DNA from 3 places in the Kocuria sp. CPCC 205231 genome. Region 1 is predicted to be linked to each of the others. Evidence: riboswitches for the same ligand, from Rfam matches in the RefSeq annotation. Region 1 holds a riboswitch; each other region holds the start of a gene.
What was found. A riboswitch is a leader RNA that binds a small molecule or an ion and turns the genes downstream of it on or off. The one in region 1 is predicted to bind cyclic di-AMP.
Positions count from the first base shown of each region.

Region 1 (6,561 bases):
TCCAGGGCCTGCCCAGCGGCTCCTGAGACTCCGCAGGTCGTCCGGGGCCGCTACAGGGCGGCCCCGGAACAGCGCCAACTACCACGGAAGGAACCCGTCATGATGTGGGGTGACGGCATGGGGTGGATGTGGCTGTTCTGGCTCCTGCTCATCGGGGGCACGGTGGTGCTGGTCTTCGTGCTGGTGAAGGCGTTCACCAGCGGCTCGGGCGGCGGCACCTGGCAGGGCGGCACCGCGCCGCCGACGACGGGTGCAGGCCCGCGCCGGTCCCGGGAGATCCTCCAGGAGCGCTACGCCCGCGGAGAGATCAACACCGAGGAGTACCGGGAACGCCTACGGACCCTGGAAGAAGGCGACCGGTGAGCCCGCTGAGCCGCCGCCAGCAGCTGTCCCTGGATGCGGCGGAGGAAGACCGGGCCGCATGATGTCCTTCACGATCGACGGGTAAGGGTACGACGCCGAGCGCACCGACCAGCGGGTCCGGGTGGGCACCGTGGAGGTGTGGACCCTGACCAACTCCAGCCCCCTGGACCACCCGGTGCACCTGCACGTGTGACCCCTGCAGGTCGTGGCCGAGGAGGGCCGCGACGTCTCCGCACCGCGGTGGCGGGACGTGGTCAACATCCCGGCCTTCGGGGGGGGGTCACCGTCCGGGTGGCCTTCGACGACTTCGGCGGCCGCCCCGTCTTCCGCTGCCACACCCTCGACCACGAAGACCTCGGCATGATGGGCACCCTCGAGGTCCGCTGAGCGGCGGTGGGCCCGACCCACCGACCTTGTCCGACAACCCCACCGCCGAGAAACGATCGCACCCCGGCAGGAAGGACGTGCAGCTCCCCATGAACGACAGCACGCAGACGCAGCAGAAGCTCTCCCTGACCGGATCCGTCGCCCTGGGCACGGGGGTGATGATCGGTGCGGGCATCTTCGCCCTCGTGGGGCAGGTCGCGGAGCTGGCCGGGGGCTGGGTGCCCTGGGCGTTCCTCGCCGGGGCCGTGGTCGTGGCGTTCAGCTCCTACTCCTACATCCGCTACTCGGCCACCAACCCGTCCTCCGGCGGGATCGCGATGCTACTCAAGGCCGCCTACGGCCCCGGGGTTCTCGCCGGGTCCTTCTCCCTGTTCATGTACGTGTCGATGATCCTGGCCGAGTCCCTGCTGGGCCGCACCTTCGCCTCCTACCTGCTGCGCCCCTTCGGCCTGCAGGACTCCGCGGTGTGGGTGCCGGTGCTGGCGGTGGTGGCCATCGCGGCCGCCGCCCTGGTCAACCTGGTGGGCAACCGGTGGGTGGAGCGCTCCGCCACGGTGACCGCGGCAATCAAGATCGTCGGGATCGCCGTGCTGGCGGTCGCGGGCATCCTCGCGGCAGGGGTGTCCTCCCTGGGCAGGCTGTTCACCGCCGCCGACCGCACCCCACCGGAGGCGGGCTGGCTGGGCTTCCTGGCCGGGACCACCCTGTGCATCCTGGCGTACAAGGGCTTCACCACGATCACCAACCAGGGCGCGGACCTGCAGCAGCCGCAGCGCAACATCGGCCGCTCCATCATGATCTCCATCGCCCTATGCACCGTGCTCTACCTGCTGATCACCGTCGCGGTCACCGGCAGCCTGACCGTGCCGCAGATCGTGGCGGCCCGGGACTACGCCCTGGCCGAGGCGGCCGAGCCGATGTTCGGCGCCTGGGGTGTGACGCTGACCGTGGTGATCGCCGTCGTCGCGACGCTGTCGGGACTGGTCGCGAGCCTGTTCTCGGTCTCGAAGCTCTACGACATGCTCCGCGACATGGGCCAGGCCCCCGGGCTGCCGGGGCAGGAGGGTCACCAGTCCCTCTACATCACGGCCGGGCTGGCGATGCTGATGGCCGCGTTCTTCGACCTGTCCCAGATCGCCTCCCTCGGCGCCATCCTGTACCTGGCCATGGACATCGCCATCCACCTCGGCATCCTGCGCCACCTCAAGGACGATGTCGGGGCCAAGCCCTGGATCCCCGGGATCGCGATCCTGCTCGACGCCGCGGTGCTCGTGCCGTTCGTGCTGCTGAAGGCCCAGTCGGACCCGTTCACCCTGGTGGTCACCGCCGTGGTGGCCCTGATCATCGTCGTCGCACAGTGGGTCGTCGTCCGCCGGCGCGACGGGGCGAACAGCACCGGGCAGCAGCCCCACACTCACCCCTGAAGCCGGTCGCGCGACCGGCTCACGGTGAGGGGCCCGTCGGTGGACGGGCCCCTCACCATGAGCGTGCTCGTTCAGTTCTGGCCGGCCAGCCAGGTGCGGAAGTCCGCGATCTGCGCCTGTTGCGCGGTGATCCCAGCGCTGGAGGCCACCCGCAGCTGAGCATGATCAGCGCGGGACTGCAGCTCGAGGAACTCGACGATCCCGCCGTTGTGGTGCGGGATCATCTTCTGCACGAAAGCGACGTCGAAGTCCTCGCCAGCCTCAACAGCGGCCAGTTCTTCGACCATCATCCGGGTCTCCTCCTCCAGGATCTTCATCTCCTCCTGTGCTTCCTCCGGGGCCTGAGCCTTGGCCTCTTCCGGGGTCAACCCGTACCACTCCTCCAACCAGGTGGTGAACTGGTCGATCTGGTGCTGCTGGCTGGCGATGATGTTCTCCGCGTGGGTGCGGATGTCCGGGCTGGTCCCGCGCTCGAGCTCCAGCTGGGCCATCTCGATCGCGGCCTGGTGGTGGCCAATGATCTCGGCCAGGAAAGTGACCTCCAGCTGCTCGCCCTCCAAACCGGCCAGGGTCTCACCGAATTCGTAGGCGGTCGGGGAGGTGGGATCGGGGCCGAGCATGTCCTCCGGGGCCTGATCCTGGGCGTGGGACGAGACCGGGGTGGTCACCTGTCCGTGGGCGAACACTGGGGCGCTGGCCCCGCCCCACAGGGCCGTGGCGACGACAACGGTGGAGGCGGCGGCCGCCGTGCGACGGCCAGGGAACTGGATGGAACGCATGATGATGTCTCTCTTCCGCAATGAAGGAGCTCGACCCCGAGGTGCCGGCTTGGTCATCAGCCCCGTACCCTGCGCGTGAACAAACCGCGCGGGCAGAGCTGTACTGAACAAGGGGCGGGGGGAAGAGGGAACCCGCATCCGGGCACGCCCGATCAGCCCATCAGGCTCCTCTTTCACCGACGGAGGCCGGTCATCGGCGTCCGTGGGTCAGCGCGAGTCTGGGCTCAGCCCAGGGAGGCGACCAGTGCCGCACAGGCGGCCTCGCAGCGACGGCAGGCCTCAGCACAGATCCGGCAGTGCTCGTGCATGTCCGCGTGCTGCTCGCACTCATCAGCACACGCCTTGCACGCCATCTGGCAGACCCGGATCGCGTCCAAGGTGATGTTCGCGTCGTAGCCGGTGTGCCGGGAGAGCACCCGCCCGGTGGCCTCGCACAGGTCCGCGCAGTCGAGATTGGTGCGGATGCACTTGGTCAGCTCGGCGACCATGTCCTCGGACAGGCAGGCATCGGCACAAGCGGTGCAGGTCTGGGCGCACTCGAAGCAGGCCTCGATACAGGCCGCCAGCTTGCCCTGGTCCACTCCCCCGAGGTCCTTCGGGTAGGTCTCCAGCATCGCGCTCACGTGATGGGTCATGGCTTGCTCCTTCGTCGGTTCGGTCGAGGAGACGAACCGGCCGGAGCCAGCCCGCCATGTCATCGACAGTAAACTGCCGATTCTGTGTGACGCGACCCGAAAGCTTGAAGATTTGATGAAGATCAACGCCTCAAGAATCCGCGATCCCGCCTCACTACCTGGCCTCTACATCGGTGCAGCGGGCTGAATATGGAGATTTCATGAAGAAACCCTGCCCTAAGGCCTCGGAAGGGCACTTCCGAAGCCCTCCCAAACTGTGAGCCACCTTGAAAATCCTCCCCAACAATCTTGGTGCTGGCCCGGCCCGCGCTGAAGACTGCGCATGGTTGCAGAGCCCTGTCGCTGTCGGCTGCGTCCAGCGAAACGCGCGCCACCATGCCATGTGTCCTAGTCAGAGCGCTTTGAAAGACCGGTGTGAGCTACGCGACGGGTCCTGCTGCGTGACGGTTTCACTTCCTCGGGGCGTATTTTTCCGAGGCCGGAATCACAGCTTCCCGCTCCCGACTGAGGAGAGAATCCAGGCCGTGACCTAAACGTGACACTTTCGTTATGGATGGGCTACTGTCCACTGCGTGCCGATGACTGATCCGGTCGGCGCCCTCGTGCACATCGCCGAATTCTGCCGGTGCTCGAGGTTCCTGAAGAGATATCGCTTGGCAGAAGCGGGGGAACCATTTTCGGTCCCGGTGATCCGGGGCCTTGGGGTTAAGCCGGCAGAGCGCGTGCGCTCTGCCGGCCGGGTGTCTCCCACCCGCATCCGACAGCTCACCTCGTAGGCAAAGGGAGGAACTCACCCATGACTGTTTTCAAGCGCCACGCTGCCCGCCACCGTGCCGAGACCACCTCTCACGCCGTGCGCAACACCACGATCGCTGCCACCGCCGGTGCGGTGCTCATCGGCTCCATCGCCCCGGCCCAGGCCTACGCCGAGGTCCCCGCAGAGACCGCCCCCGCCTACGCGACCCCCGCGTCCGCACTGACGACTTACACCTCGGCGGCCTCCCAGCCCGCGGCCGCCCCGCAGACCGTCTCCACCGCCTCTTCCCAGGCCCCGGCCGCGCCCGAGCAGGCTACATCGGCCGTGGCGGTGTCCACCCAATCGGCGGACATCACCGAAATTACCGGCGCCTCCGGGATCGTGGGCACAGCGATGCAGGGAGCCGGCACCGGTTACGTCTGGGGCGGCACGGACTTCGGCGCCTGGGACTGCTCCGGCTTCACCCAGTGGGTCTACGCCCAGCAGGGCATCGACCTCCCCCGCACTAGCCAGCAGCAGTGGGCGGCCGGCACCCTGACCACCGACCCGCAGCCTGGCGACCTCGTCGTCCAGAACGGCGGGGCCCACATCGGGATCTACCTTGGTGGCGGCAAGATGATCTCCGCGCTGAATCCCACCCAGGGCACCTTCGTGCACAGCGTGAATGCCATGCCGACGGTCGGCTACGTCACCTTCCGCTGAGCCAACCCTCCGTCCGCCACGAATGCCGCTCGTGGCGGGCGGCGGGTGTGCCCCCCACCTGATCAGCATCCAGGATCGGTCGGTCAGAACCGGAGATGCCTGCACCCATCCACCGCCGGGGAACACCCCGATCTGGCCGCCTGATGGGCCCGCTCTTGAAGGTTCAGTGAAGATCTACCGCCCAGCCCTCCCAGCCCGGCGAAGCCAGCTGCGGCGGGGCTACCGTGGATGGATCGGTCCGCCTCGACCCGAGGCTGAACAGAGCAAACACCACGATGTGCAGGTCCAGTACGGGCTGCTGCGAAAGAGAGATTCGTCATGACGTCGACGTTCAAGCACCTGGCCGCCGGGACGGCCCTGGCGCTGGCCCTCAGCGGTGCCGGGGCGACCGCGGCGGTCGCGTCCCCGACGCACCAGCCTGCCTCCGCCTCCGCACAGACGGGCGCTGAGCGGCACATGAACCACGACCGCCACTTCGCCGTGATGATGGTCCCCCACCACCAAGGTGCCACCGACATGGCCGAGCTGGCCCTGCAGAAGTCCGAGCGTCCCGAAATCCGTGACCTGGCGGAGAAGATCATCGAGGCCCAGACCGAGGAGATCCAGCAACTGGAAGCAGCGGCCCAGCGGCTGGCCGCCGAGAACACCCCGGGACACCACCACCATGGACACGGCCACCACCACGGCCACGGGCACCACGTCCACGGCCATGGCCATGGCGGCCATGGCCAGAGCATGAATGCCGACATGCAGGGCGCCATGATGGGCGAGATGGACGGCATGGACGGCATGGACGGCATGGACGGCATGAGCCTCGAAGAGCTGGCGAAACGGTCCGGGGATGAGTTCGACAAGGCCTTCCTCGAAGAGATGATCGCCCACCACCAGATGGCTCTCGAGATGGCCGAGATGGAGCTGCAGATGGGCACCGACCCCGAGTTGCGAGCCATGGCGGAGAAGATGATCGAGGACCAGCAGGCGGAGATCGAGCTCATGCAGGGCTGGTTGGAGGAGTGGTTCGCGGCCTGATCCAGGACCACGAGCTGGGCCGTCATCGACTGGAACGGGCCGACACCGGGATGTCATGGTCCCCGTCGACCCGTTCCAGCCAGTCCAGTCCAGTGCGGTGATCCCCGACGCGGCACCCGATGGGCGCGCACCCTTCGCGCAGTCAGCAGCACCCCGAACGGTCACCGACCAACCGTAGGTTTGGCAGCACCGCGCCCTCTTGCCTCAGGACACGGCCCCCCTCCCCCTCGCCTGGGGTCCTGTTCCTCCAGCGCGCGCACCGTCACCGAGATGGCCGAGACCACCGGAGTCCCCTCGCCCGGTGGTGGTGGCCGGATCCCGGCCGTGTTGCGTCTGTCCGGGCTCGTGGAGGGGCGACACGCGATCTTCTCAGTGTCCGATATCCCTCTCATCGGCCCGGTGCAGGGGATCGTTAGCCACAGCGACCACCGGTTCACCGGTGAGCCCGGCCACGACGAGTCCACCCCCCTGTTTCGTTTCCGAGG
Region 1 is NZ_JAVKPP010000012.1:122,291-128,851, reverse strand. Features, by position in the region: gene RF640_RS13575 (DUF305 domain-containing protein) at 1-26, shown strand, start outside; gene RF640_RS13570 (SHOCT domain-containing protein) at 100-363, shown strand; gene RF640_RS13565 (multicopper oxidase domain-containing protein) at 485-556, shown strand; gene RF640_RS13560 (hypothetical protein) at 655-750, shown strand; gene RF640_RS13555 (APC family permease) at 840-2,174, shown strand; gene RF640_RS13550 (DUF305 domain-containing protein) at 2,246-2,953, opposite strand; gene RF640_RS13545 (four-helix bundle copper-binding protein) at 3,178-3,588, opposite strand; cyclic di-AMP (ydaO/yuaA leader) riboswitch at 4,189-4,379, shown strand; gene RF640_RS13540 (C40 family peptidase) at 4,385-5,047, shown strand; gene RF640_RS13535 (DUF305 domain-containing protein) at 5,366-6,076, shown strand.

Region 2 (6,561 bases), on a different contig from region 1:
GTTGGCCCTGGCAGCTTTCGGACCGAGTGCGGGCACCCGGGTCGTTCGAGGACCCCCGGAACCGCCCACCCCATCCCGCCGCCTGTCCCCAGCATGAGTGAACCCGGCCCACCAGCAACGATGAGCCGGGCTCCTTCCTCGCCGACCACGGGAAAGCCGCCCTCGGCCTGTTCCCCTCCCCTATCGAGGTCCGGGTGTTATCGGTTGAGCTGTTGGGCGTAGGCGCGCACCGCGTTCTCGATCACCGCTCTGGCGGTGCCGTCGTGCTCGGTGAGCTCCTCGATCAGATCGGAGACGTCCTGGGCCACCCGCACCCCGAGCTGGATCGTGGGTTCCCGGCGCGGCCGGCCGCGGCCGCGCCTGGGTGCAGCTACCGCAGGCTCCGCCGTCTGTGCCGCTTGCACCGGCTGGGACGACACCACCGGTGTCGCGGGTTGGGGTGAGGTGGCGCGTGGGGGTGTGTAGTCGACCGGGTCGATGTGCTCATCCGGGGCCGGGCGGGGCCGACGGCGCTGGAGCGAGGCGGGACGCTCGGGCTGCTCGGTCATCGCAGCACCTTCTTCGCGATCGCCGTGTAGGCATCCAGCACGCGGGCGCCCTTGCGGTATTGGCCGTACCACTCCCCCGATATCCGTACCTCTTGGACGATGGCCCGGTCCGGGATCAACGGCTCCAGGAACAACCCCGTGGCACGCAGCTCCTCGAGGCTGGCCACCGCCGCCCGGCTCATGATCGTCTCCTTCACCCCGCCGACCACGATGCCGGCCTCCGTCAGGGTGTCCGGGGCACCCAGCTGCTGGCGGTGCCGGCGGTACTGGGCCACCATGCGCCGGGCCCCGTCCACCCCGTCGATGCCATCGCTGGTGGCGGTGGCGGCGTAAACCACGGTGTCCGCCGCGTTCAACGCCGAAAGAGTCAGCGGGCCGCCTTGGCGGTTGGGGCAGTCAATGACCACCACATCTGCCTGAAGGCCGGTCAGGGAGATCTTCAGCCGCAGCTCTGCGTGATCGGCCCGGTCGACCTCGCGGTTGGAGACGTTGCGGGCCGAGGGAATGACCCGGAGGTGGGGGTGCCACCCGCTGGGCATCGCGAGGTCCTCGGCCCAGCCTTCGGGGTTCTCATCGCCCAGGATCGCTCCGACGTGCATTCCTTTCGCCGTTGGCTGCACCTCAAACCCCATCGACGGTGCACTGCTTACTGGCCGGGCAAAGCCTGCACCGTGGAGGTGCCCGTGAAGAAGGCCGACCCACATCGAGGGATTTACACCGACACGATCACTGCTTTTTGTGAATTTGTGAATGGGCTCGGGGCATACCAAAAATCATTCTTGCCGCGCCAGCGGGATGCGATAACTGGCGCCAGCGGTCAAAGACTTTGAAGCTTTTCCGGCAAACTGCCGCACCAGCCTCAAGGTCGCCACCGAACACTCCGCTCCAGGGCAGGGGAGCGCTCGTCCATCGGCATGGCTCAGGTAGAGCCCCAGGTCAAGTGCACTTTTGTCTCGACCTGAGTCGTCCCGGGGATCTCCAGCGGCGCCTCTTACCGAACCACTTCGCCTGGGTGGGGAGGCGCCCTGCTGGGCCGACATAAGAGCCGAGACACGCCCGTGATCTAAGCGAGACTTTTTCGTTATTTTTCGGTTAGTGTTCTCTCCGTGCCGGTCGCCTCACCGATCGGTATCCCCGTGCACATCGCCGAATTCTGCCGGTGCCCGGGGCCCCCAGACATAACGCTCGGCAGAAGCGGGGGAACCATGAACGGTCCCTCCCCCGGGACCTAGGGGTTAAGTCGTCAGGGCCCCCGCCCTGACGACCGGGTGTCTCCCACCCGCATCCGACAGCTCACCTCGCAGGCAAGAGGGAGGACATCACTCATGCCCGTTTTCCAGTTCCGCATGCCCCGCCACCGCGCCCAGAGCTCGTCCCGTCTCGGACGCACCGCGATCCTGGCGGTCGCCGGCGGCGCCCTGGCGCTCAGCAGCGTGGCCCCGGCCCAGGCGGCCCCCGCCGCAGCCCCCCAGCAGCTCGTCAGCATCCAGTCCCAGTCCGGCAAGGCCGCGACCATCGCCGCCGCCGCCAAGAACCAGCTCGGCGTGGGTCAGGACTGCACGGCCCTGGTCACCAAGTCCCTGCGCGCAGCCGGGATCAACCACCACGGGTGGCCGGCCTCCTACCTGAAGCTCGGCACCCGGGTCTCCGCCGCCCAGGCCCAGCCCGGTGACCTGGTCTACTACGCCAACGGCGGCATGGGCTTCGCCCACATCGCCGTGTACATCGGCGGCGGCAAGGCCGTTCACGGCGGCTGGAACGGCAACCAGACGGTCATCCAAACCGTCAACGTTGGCTCCGGTCCCGTTTACCTCCGCGTGCGCTGACCCCACGCACGTGAGCGGGGAGTGCGGTTCCCGGCCGTCCCGGCAGGCACCGCACTCCCCCTCCCATATGGGGCCCCTGTCACCGTGATGGGTTCTGTCGAAGCCCTCGATCCCTGCAGGGAGAGGCAGGCGGTCACACGCCGTCGCCGCCCTGGTCGCGGGTGCAGCGACGTCCTAGCGTGGAGTCACCCGGCCGCCACAGACGCACGAGAGCGGCCCACAAACTGCAGGGGAACGCATGAGCGCGCAGCCGGAGGAGCAAGACAACCGCAGCGTCACCACACCGGACGGGCGCAGCCTGGAGTTCCGGCTCACCGGTCCGCCCGGAGACCTGCTGGTGGTCTTCCACCACGGGGCTCCCGGTGCCGCTGTCCCGTTCCGGCCGCTCGAGCGCGCGGCCGCGGACCGCGGGCTGCGCGCGCTCACCGTCTCGCGCCCCGGATACGGCGCCTCGGACCCGCTCCCGGAGGAGAAGGCCCCCGGCATAGTTGCCGACGCCGTGGCCGACACCCGGTGCGTCCTAGACGAGCTGGGGGTGGCGGACTTCCTCACCCTCGGCTGGTCCAGTGGCGCCCCGCGCGCCCTGGCCTGCGCTGCGCTGCTGCCCGATCGGTGCCGAGCGGCCTCCTCCCTCGCCGGCTACGCCCCGCCGCGCGTGGCGGGGTTGGATCCGGTCGCCGGGATGGACGAGGACAGCGCGGCGGAGTCCACCGCTGCCAGGAAGGGGCGCAGCGCGCTCGAGGCCTACCTCGAGGGGCGCATGGAGGCCATGAGCGCGGCGGCTTCAGCGCCCGGCAACGACGTCGTGGCACTCCTGCGCGCGATGCTCCCGCCCGTGGACCAGGCGGTGATGACCGGGGACTTCGCCGGATACGTGCTGGACACGGCCGAGCACTCTCTGCGCCAGGGCGTCGTGGGTTGGTGCGACGACGACCTCGCGGTGGACCGTCCGTGGGGCTTCGCCGTCGAGAGGATCACCGTGCCGACCCGGATCTGGCACGGCCGGGAGGACCGCACCGTTCCCGCGGCCCACGGGGAGTGGCTCGCCGCGCACGTGCCGGGCGCCCGGGCGCACCTGCTGGAGGACGAGGGACACCTCTCCCTCGTGGCACGACTCGACCGAGTCCTGGACGACCTGCTCGAGGCCGCTGGGTGACGAGCCGCGACTCCGCCACGACGGGACCGGGACCGCACTGGCGGCCGACAAGGTGCCGCCTGAGGTCGAACTCCGCGAGGAGCTGCTGCGCCGGCGTCCCGCATCTGGAGCCGGAGGGGTACGCATCGTGCCGTGTCGAACTTTTTCAGTCCGCACCTCCACTCCGACAGATGCTCCGTTGCCGATGACCACGATCTCGCGGCGATGTCCACTGAGAGAATCCATCCGGGGACCACTCTTCCCAGACTGATATATGAGTCGTATGCTCGACCCGGGTCCGCCAGCGGATCGATCGCCAACTCGACGAGGAGTGGAACGGCATGCGACAACTCGCGCACCGGCTCGACCGGCTGGGCACCGAGACCGCCTTCAGCGTCGCGCAAGCCGCGGCCGCTTGGAAGGCGAAGGGGAACCGTGTGTACCCCTTCCACCTCGGCGACATCAACATCCCGACGGCCCCGCACATCATCGAGGCGATGGACCGGGCCATCGCCGAGGGCTACACCGGCTACTGCCCGGGCCCGGGCATCCCCCAGCTGCGCGAGGCCCTCGCCGAGGACATCGGCTCGCGTCGTGGCATCAGCCTGGTCCCCGACAACGTCGTCGTGATGACGGGCGGCAAGCCCGTCATCACGAAGTTCCTGCAGGCGGTCATGAACCCGGGTGAGGAGGTGCTCTACCCGAACCCCGGCTTCCCGATCTACGAGTCGCAGATCGAGTACCTCGGGGGCACGGCCGTGCCGTACCGCTACCTCCCCACGGAGGACGGCTTCGCCATCGACCTCGACCAGGTGCGCGCGACGATCACCCCGAACACGGTCGCCATCATCTACAACGACCTGCAGAACCCCATCTCGGCCGAGTCGACGGCGGCCGAGCGCGAGGCCGTCGCGCAGCTCGCCCAGGAGCACGATCTCTGGGTGCTCTCCGACGAGGCCTACTTCGAGACGCGCTACGAGGGGGTCTCGAACTCGATCGCATCGCTCCCCGGCATGGCCGAGCGCACCGTCATCCTCTACACGTTCAGCAAGAAATTCGCGATGACCGGCTCCCGCCTCGGCTGCGCCGTCGCGCCGCTCGAGATCGCCAAGGTGCTCAGCACGCTCAACACCAACGACGAGTCCTGCACCACGCACTACGTGCAGTGGGCCGGCATCGAAGCACTCCGCGGCCCCCAGGAACCCGTGCAGCAGACGCTCGACATCCTGCGCGAGCGCCGGGATGCCGCCTGTGAGCTGGTGAACGCCATCCCCGGCATGCACGTGGCCGTACCGCAGTCGACGTTCTACCTGTTCCCCGACGTCACCCGGACCATGGAGAGCATGGGCTACACGGCAGTCGGTGACTTCGCCACGGCCGCCCTGCACCAGACCGGCGTCTCCTTCTGCACGCGTGAGCACTTCGGCCGGCGCCAGCCCGACGAGGATCGGCAGTACATCCGGCTCGCCTACTCGGGCATCGACGTCGCCGACATCCGCGACGGCCTCGGCCGCCTGCGCGAGTGGATCGAGACGGCATGAGCCGGGTCGTCGTCACGGGACGCGTGCCCGACGCCGCGGTCGAGAAGCTCCGCGCCTCCCACGAGGTCGAGATGTGGCCGGATCCGGAGCCGATCGGTCGCGAGGAGTTCCTGCGCCGGGTGGCCGGGGCGGATGCCGTGGTGAGTCTGCTCACCGAGCGCATCGACGCCGAACTGCTCGACACCGCCGGCCCGCAGCTGAAAGTGGTCGCGAACGTCGCCGTCGGCTACGACAACATCGACGTGTCCGCCTGCAGCGAACGCGACGTCGTGGCCACCAACACCCCCGGCGTGCTCACGGACGCCACCGCCGACATCGCCTTCGGCCTGATCCTCATGGCGACCCGCCGGCTCGGCGAGGGGGAACGGCTCATCCGTTCCGGCCGGGAGTGGAAGTGGGGCATGTTCTTCCTGCTCGGCAGCGGCCTGCAGGGCAAGACCCTCGGCGTCGTCGGCATGGGCGGCATCGGGCAGGCGACCGCGCGCCGGGCCCGGGCCTTCGGCATGGAGATCGTCTACCAGTCGCGCAGCGAGCTCGACCCCGGGATCGCCGCCGAGCTGGGCGCCCGGCGGGTCGAGCTCGACGAGCTGCTGGCCGTCTCCGACGTCGTGTCGCTGCACTGCCCCTACGGGCCCGCCACGCACCACCTGATCGGCGCCGAGCAGCTGGCGGCTATGAAGGACTCGGCGTACCTCGTCAACACCGCGCGCGGACCGATCGTCGACGAAGCGGCGCTCGCGTCCGCACTCCGCGAGGGCCGGATCGCGGGCGCCGGACTGGACGTCTACGAGCACGAGCCCCGGGTGCATCCCGAACTGCGGGAGCTCGACAACGTGGTGCTCCTGCCGCACCTGGGCTCCGCCACGGTGGAGACGCGCACCGCAATGGCGGTGCTCGCCGCCGAGAACGTGCTCGCCGTGCTCGGCGGGCAACGACCGCCGACACCGATCGGATAGCAGCAGGGGCATCCGTCGATCGGGGCAGGACCGTGATGATCAGCCCGACCTCGATCTCGCCCAGAGCGCAGCCACCGTGATCCTCTGGTGTCCACGCCTGAGGACGTTTCACCTGGGCACCAGAGATGAGCCACCGGGCCGCTCGGACACCATGCCCGACGGTAGAATCGGTCACCAGGACGAGAGGAGGAAGCATGTCCCAGGACACCGAGATGAACCGGTCCAGCCTGCGCGCCCTCCTCCTTCACCGGTCGCTGGTCCCCAAGTTGAACGAGGAGACCCTGTCCTCCTGGACACCGCGGATCCTCCAGAACCTCGAGCAACTCAGCAGCTCCGTACAGGGGCATCCGCACGTCGAGAACCTCGACCGCTGGCGCCGCATCGTGGAGACCCGCGATGTGGAGACCCTGCGGACGGTCCTGGACTCCACCGACTCCGGCAGCATCGAGATGCGTGAGGTCTCCCCCATGGGCGGCCTGATCGGCCAGGAGGAGCGGCTGTCCATCCTGAAGTCGTTGCCGAGCCGCTGAGTGCACCGCTACCAGCTCGAGTACG
Region 2 is NZ_JAVKPP010000001.1:381-6,941, forward strand. Features, by position in the region: gene RF640_RS00005 (hypothetical protein) at 198-548, opposite strand; gene RF640_RS00010 (ParA family protein) at 545-1,147, opposite strand; cyclic di-AMP (ydaO/yuaA leader) riboswitch at 1,683-1,868, shown strand; partial or broken gene RF640_RS00015 (NlpC/P60 family protein) at 1,967-2,374, shown strand; gene RF640_RS00020 (alpha/beta fold hydrolase) at 2,613-3,530, shown strand; gene RF640_RS00025 (pyridoxal phosphate-dependent aminotransferase) at 3,851-5,050, shown strand; gene RF640_RS00030 (2-hydroxyacid dehydrogenase) at 5,047-6,006, shown strand; gene RF640_RS00035 (hypothetical protein) at 6,201-6,536, shown strand; gene RF640_RS00040 (DUF6036 family nucleotidyltransferase) at 6,537-6,561, shown strand, end outside.
Region 2: another riboswitch for cyclic di-AMP. It lies ahead of RF640_RS00015 (NlpC/P60 family protein); the one in region 1 lies ahead of RF640_RS13540 (C40 family peptidase).

Region 3 (6,561 bases), on a different contig from region 1:
GAGCCCGGCTCCCGGTCGCGCGGAGGCCGCCCGGCCCCGCCGGTTCCGTTCCGGACAGAAGGACGCCCCGGACCGTGCGGTCCGGGGCGTCCGTGCGTGCCCCCGATTGGATTCGAACCAACGACACCGGCTTTAGGAGAGCCGTGCTCTATCCCCTGAGCTACGAGGGCGACGCGAACAGTCTAGGGGGTCCCCCGGACCCCCGCTAACCGGCCCCGTTAGGATCGGTCGCATGCCCGTCTACATCGATCCGCCGCTCTGGCCCGCCCACGGGACGCACTTCTCGCACCTGGTCTCCGACACCTCCTACGAGGAGCTGCACGACTTCGCGGACCGGCTGGGCGTGGCCCGGCGCGCCTTCGACCGGGACCACTACGACGTGCCGGAGAGCCTGTACCGGCGGGCGGTGGCCGCGGGCGCGGTGCCGGTCGACGGGCGGCAGCTCACGCGCCTGCTCGTGCGCAGCGGGCTGCGCGTCCCGGCGCGGGCGCGCCCGGACCGGATCGCCCGGGTCCTGCTGCGGCGGTGGGCCGCCCGCTTCCCGGGGCACCCGGCGCTGGGCGAGGAGCTCGTGGACCGGTGGAGCGAGCCGCACCGGCACTACCACGGTCCCGCCCACCTGCTGGCGGTGCTCGAGGCCGTCGACCTGCTGCGGCCCGGCGTCGACCTCGATCCCGACCGGTCCGCCGCCCTGGTCCTCGCCGCGTGGTTCCACGACGCCGTCTACCGGGGCCGCCCCGGGGCGGACGAGCGGGAGTCGGCGGAGCTGGCCCGCACCCGGCTGGGCGCCGCCGGCTTCGCCGCGCCGCTCGTGGCGGAGGTCGAGCGGCTCGTCCTGCTCACCCTCGGGCACCGGGTCCCCGAGGGGGACGCCGCCGGACGGGTGCTCCTGGACGCCGACCTCTCCGTGCTCGGCGCGGACCCGGACGGGTACGCCGCCTACGCGGCGGGCGTGCGGAAGGAGTACGCGCACGTGCCCGGACCGGAGTTCGCCCGGGCCCGGCTGGAGGTGCTGGAGGACCTCCGGGGCCGGTATCCGCTGTTCCGGACCGCCGCGGCGCAGGACCGGTGGGGTCCGGCGGCGGCCCGCAACCTCGACGAGGAGATCGGCCGGCTGCGCGCGGCCGCCGAGGTGTCCCCGGACGCTCCCCCGGCGGACGCCGAGGTGCTGACCATCACCGCCGTGTGCCTGCGGGACGACGACGGGGCGCTGCTGACGGTGCGCAAGCGGGGCACGGAGCGCTTCATGCTGGTGGGCGGCAAGCTCGACCCGGGCGAGTCCCCGGCGGCCGCCGCCGTGCGGGAGACCGCGGAGGAGGTCGGGCTGCGGCTGGACGCCGCCCAGCTGCGCCCGCTCGGGGTGTTCGTGGCGCCGGCCGCGAACGAGGCGGGCACGTGGGTGCGGTGCACCGTGTTCACGGCACCTCTCACGGGGCGGCCGGTGCCGCTCGCGGAGATCGAGGAGCTGCGCTGGCAGCCCGTCGACGAGGACTCCCCCGGCGCGCTGCCCGCGGACCTGGCCCCGCTGCTGCGGGAGCACGTCATTCCGGCGCTGCGCCGCGCTCCCGGCGGTCCTCGGTCACGGCCGCAGCGTGCCGCCTCCGGTGGAGCAGGATCCCGGTGATCAGGCCGAGCACGATCCCGATGCCCCCGAACACCGAGAGCCACATCGCGGCGTGCCCCACGAACGCGGCGACGACGAAGCCGGCCACGATGCCTGGCACGGCGCCGCCGATCATGCCGTAGGCCATGTAGGCGTACTCGCGGTCCAGGCTCGTGCGGGCGTTGCGGCTGTAGTCGGTGGACATGGGGCCAGTCTATCGGCCGCCGCCGGGGCGCCGGGGTGGCCGGCGCGGTGGGCGCCGGGATGACAGCGGGTGCGCGGTTCCCGTCTGGCCGACCAGGAACCGCGCACCCGAAGCGGTGCTCTCGCGTGCGGTCAGCGCACGCGGACGTAGACGGGGCCGGAGCCCACGTTGACGCTGTCGATGACGGTCGTGCCGCCGTTCCAGCCGCCGTGGACGGCCTTGCCGCCACCGATGTAGACGCCGATGTGGGCCGCACCCATGCCGCCGTCGGCGTAGTAGACGAGGTCGCCCGGCTGCGCCTGGCCGGCGGAGACCTGCGTGCCGAGGCTCAGGTAGGAGGCCGGCCAGCCGTGGTGGTTGATGCCGGTGGCGCGCAGCGCGTTGGTGACGAGCGCGGTGCAGTCCTGGCCCACGCCGAGCTGGCCCATGGCGGCGGAGGAGATGGTCGCGCCCTTGCCGGAGGCCGAGCTCTGCGGGGTGACGGTGCGCTGGGCGGCCGGAGCCGCCTGCACGGCCGGCTTCGGGGCGGGCGCGGCGGCGGGCTTCGGGGCCGGAGCCGCCTGCACGGCCGGCTTCGGGGCGGCGACCGGTGCGGGCTTCGGGGCCGGCTTCGGGGCGGGCGCGGCGGCGGGCTTCGGGGCCGGAGCCGCCTGCACGGCCGGCTGCGGGGCGGCGACCGGAGCGGGCGCGGCGGAGGCCTTCGGCGCCGGAGCGGCCACGGCGGGAGCCGCGACGACCGGGGTCTCGACCTTCTGCCGCTCGGCCTTCTTCTCGACCTTCTTCTCGGACTTCCGGTCGGACTCGACCTTCTGCACGTGGGCGACGGGCTCGAGGGACACGGCGGGCGCCGCGGCGGGGGTGGCCGCGGCCACGGCGGACAGCGGGGCGTCGGCGGAGGCGTCCTGGGCCGGAGCGGCCTGCACGGAGACGGTGGTGGCGAGGGCCAGCCCGGAGAAGGCGGCCACGGCGGCCACGGTGCGGGCCTTGCCGGAGAAGAGCGAGCCGATGCCGTTCGAGGAGGTCAGATCACGGGTCATGAGGAGTTCAGACGACTTTCTTTCGGAGCCGGGCCTGCCGGAGGGCGCGGGTGACAGCACGGATCGCCCCGGGCAGTGCGCGGGGTGGGCCGGTGTCCGGCAGGGGTGCGTTCCGGGATCGGGAACGACGGCCGGCGAGCGGAGGAGGGGGGGCGCCGTCCGGTCGGACAGCAGGCACCGCCGGGAACCGGGAGAGCGGTTCTCGGCGTGCGGCGTGGGGGGGGGGGGGTGATCGGGTGCCGCCCGCGACGAGCGGGGTCGTCGCGGGCGGCGGACCGGATCAGAAGGTGTAGTAGCCGTCCAGCTGCATGGCGTTGACGGAGTGGACCTGGGTGCCCTGGGTCGGGTTGAGGGCGGAGATCATCTTGCCGCCGCCGATGTAGATGCCCACGTGGGCGCCGCCGTTCTGCGAGACGAGGTCACCGGGCTGCGGGGTGGCGGTGGGGGTGCCCGCCGCGAACTGGGACCAGGTGGTCCGGGGCAGGTCGATGCCGTTCTGGGCGAAGACCCACTGGGTGAAGCCGGAGCAGTCCCAGGCGCCGTAGGCGGTGCCGCCGTAGACGTAGCCCGCACCCTGCGCGGACATCGCGGTGCCCACGACGCCGCCGGCGGCCGGGGCGATCTCGCTGGTGGCGGTGGACTGCGGGGTGACGCTCGAGGTGGCGGCGGTCTGCTGCGGGGCCGGGGCCGGGGCCTCGTAGGCGGGAGCGGCGGGCTGCGCGGCGACCGGGGCCTGGTAGGTGTACGAGGAGTACTCGGCCAGCGAGGCGGAGGCCGGGGCCGAGTAGGCCGCGCCGGTCTCGACGGGAGCCTGGGCGAAGGCCTGGGCCGGGGCGACGGAGCCGATCATCGCGGCGCCGGCAGCGGCGGCGATGGTGGTGTTGCGCACGACGTGCGAGGTGGTCTCGGCACGGTGGCGGGCAGCGTTCAGCGTGAAAAGCGACATGGTTGAGTTCCTCCCTTTGCCTACGAGGTGAGCTGTCGGATTCGGGTGGGAGACACCCGGCCGCAGAACGCACGCGCTCTGACGACTTAACCCCAAGGACCCGGATCACCGGGACCGAAAGTGGTTCCCCCGCTTCTGCCAAGCAGTTTCTGTGTAGAGGCCACGGGCACCGGCAGAATTCGGCGATGTGCTCCGAGGGCGCCGATCCGACCAGTGATCGGCACGCGTTGAACAGTACATGACAGATTACGGAAGTGTCACGTTTTGATCACGACAGATAACAGCCGGACAACGCCGCGGGTCTCAATGAGTAGCTATTGAGAGGAAAGGTCGAATCAATTCGCACCTGTGACGAGCTGTGCAGTGTCTTCGAGCGCCCTGGGAATCCGCCTGTCACCAGGGAAGCCGCGCCTCCGGGGTCCGGCTCGGGCCGGACTGGCCGAAAGTGGCTTGTGAACGTCCCCACACCCGGGAAGAACCGTTCGCCGCCCCGCTCCGGGAGACGGCGGCGCCTCAGGGAGCGAGGACGCGGATGGCCGCGGCGGTGCGCAGGTCGATCTCCGCGGACCGCCCCGTGGCCGCCACCTCGATGCGCACGATCTGACCGTCCACCCGGGCCATGACCTCCGCCCCGGTGAGCACTCCCACGTCGCTCAGCACGCCCAGGAGGTCCGCGTCCGCCTGGACCACCTCCGGCAGCAGCGCCACGGTGTGCGACCCGTCCGGGTCGTGGCGGGCGGCGTCGAGCAGGGAGGGGTGCGCCGCTGCGGGGCTCTCCTCGACCCCGAGGGCGGCCAGACCGGGGATCGGCGTGCCGTACGGCGAGTACCGGGGGCTGTGCAGCAGGTCCACGAGCCGCCGCTCGACCTGCTCGCTCATCACGTGCTCCCACCGGCACGCCTCGTCGTGCACCTGGGCGAGGTCCAGGCCGATGACGTCGGCGAGCAGCCGCTCCGCCAGCCGGTGCTTGCGCATCACCTGCACCGCACGCTCACGGCCGGCAGGGGTGAGCAGCAGCGACCGGTCCTGGCCCACCGTCAGCAGCCCGTCCCGCTCCATCCTGGACACCGTCTGCGAGACCGTGGGCCCGGAGTGGTCGAGGCGCTCGACGATCCGCGCCCGCATCGGCGTGATCCCCTCCTCCTCGAGCTCGAGGACGGTCCGCAGGTACATCTCCGTGGTGTCGATCAGGTCGCTCATGCCTCAGTCATCCTTCGTCCGGCCGTCCCGGCCCGGGGATCCCGCCCGGTCCGGTCTTCCCGCACGAGCTTAGTGCGCGAGCCCTCCGGCCGCCCGGAGGGAGGAGGCGCCCGCGGGGCCCGCCGTCCGCGGGTGGGGCAGAATGGGCCGAGTCGCGAACGGCGCGAGCGGCCTCCGCGGCGGCCGTGCCCGTCGCGCACCACCCGCCGCACGTCACCCACGAGGGAGCGCCCGTTGCCCGCACACGTCACCATCCCCCAGCACCTGCTGCCCGCCGACGGCCGCTTCGGCGCCGGCCCCTCCAAGATCCGCCCGGCACAGGTCGAGGCCGTGTCGCGCGCCGGGGCCGGCCTGCTCGGCACCTCCCACCGCCAGGCGCCGGTGCAGGAGCTCGTGGGCTCGGTGCGGGAGGGCCTCGCGCAGTTCCTCGGCCTGCCCTCCGGCCACGAGGTGCTCCTGGGCCTGGGCGGGGCCACCGCGTTCTGGGACGCCGCCGCGTTCGGGCTGGTCGAGCGGAGGGCCCAGCACCTGGTGTTCGGGGAGTTCGGCGCGAAGTTCGCCCAGGCCACCGACGGCGCCCCGTTCCTGGAGCCCTCCTCGATCGTGGAGTCCGCCCCCGGCACCCGCCCGGAGGCCCGGGCGGAGGAGGGCGTGGACGTCTACGCGTGGCCCCAGAACGAGACCTCCACCGGTGTCGCCGCGCCCGTGCACCGGCCCTCCGGGATCGCGGACGACGCGCTGGTGCTGGTGGACGCGACCTCGGCCGCCGGGGGGATGGCCGCGGAGGTGGCCGCGGCGGACGTCTACTACTTCTCCCCGCAGAAGAACTTCGGCTCGGACGGCGGACTGTGGCTGGGCGCGTTCTCCTCCGCGGCGATCGAGCGGATCGAGCGGATCGGCGCCTCCGGGCGGTGGATCCCCGACTTCCTGCGGCTGACCACGGCGCTGGAGAACTCCCGGAAGAACCAGACCTACAACACCCCGGCCCTGGCCACGCTGGTGATGCTCGACGAGCAGGTCCGCTGGCTCAACGACCAGGGCGGCATGACCTGGGCCGCGGCCCGCACGAAGGCCTCCTCGGACCTGGTCTACGGGTGGGCCGAGGCCTCGTCCTTCGCGTCCCCGTTCGTGGCACGCCCCGAGGACCGCTCCACCGTGATCACCACCGTGGACTTCGACGCCGCCGTGGACGCGTCCGCCGTCGCGGCGGTCCTGCGCGCCCACGGCGTGGTCGACGTCGAGCCCTACCGCAAGCTGGGGCGCAACCAGCTTCGGATCGCCACGTTCGTCTCCATCGAGCCCGAGGACGTCGCCCGGCTGCTGGCCTGCGTGGACCACGTCGTCGGGCAGCTCCGCGGAGGAGCCGGGCGCTAGCCGGAGTTCTCGGGCGCGGAGCGCTCCGCGCGCAGCCGCAGCCAGACGACGAAGCCCACCAGGGCCCCGCCGAGTCCCGCCGCCACGGCGACCCCCATGCCCCAGCGCGCCCCGAGGGCGTCGGTGATCCAGCCGACGACCGGCGCCCCGATCGGGGTGCCGCCCATGAAGATGGCCATGTAGAGGCTCATGACGC
Region 3 is NZ_JAVKPP010000009.1:107,648-114,208, forward strand. Features, by position in the region: gene RF640_RS11275 (hypothetical protein) at 1-2, shown strand, start outside; tRNA gene RF640_RS11280 (tRNA-Arg) at 98-170, opposite strand; gene RF640_RS11285 (DUF4031 domain-containing protein) at 233-1,624, shown strand; gene RF640_RS11290 (hypothetical protein) at 1,542-1,808, opposite strand; gene RF640_RS11295 (C40 family peptidase) at 1,940-2,845, opposite strand; gene RF640_RS11300 (C40 family peptidase) at 3,126-3,791, opposite strand; cyclic di-AMP (ydaO/yuaA leader) riboswitch at 3,797-3,986, opposite strand; gene RF640_RS11305 (metal-dependent transcriptional regulator) at 4,305-4,991, opposite strand; gene serC (phosphoserine transaminase) at 5,226-6,365, shown strand; gene RF640_RS11315 (MFS transporter) at 6,362-6,561, opposite strand, start outside.
Region 3: another riboswitch for cyclic di-AMP. It lies ahead of RF640_RS11300 (C40 family peptidase); the one in region 1 lies ahead of RF640_RS13540 (C40 family peptidase).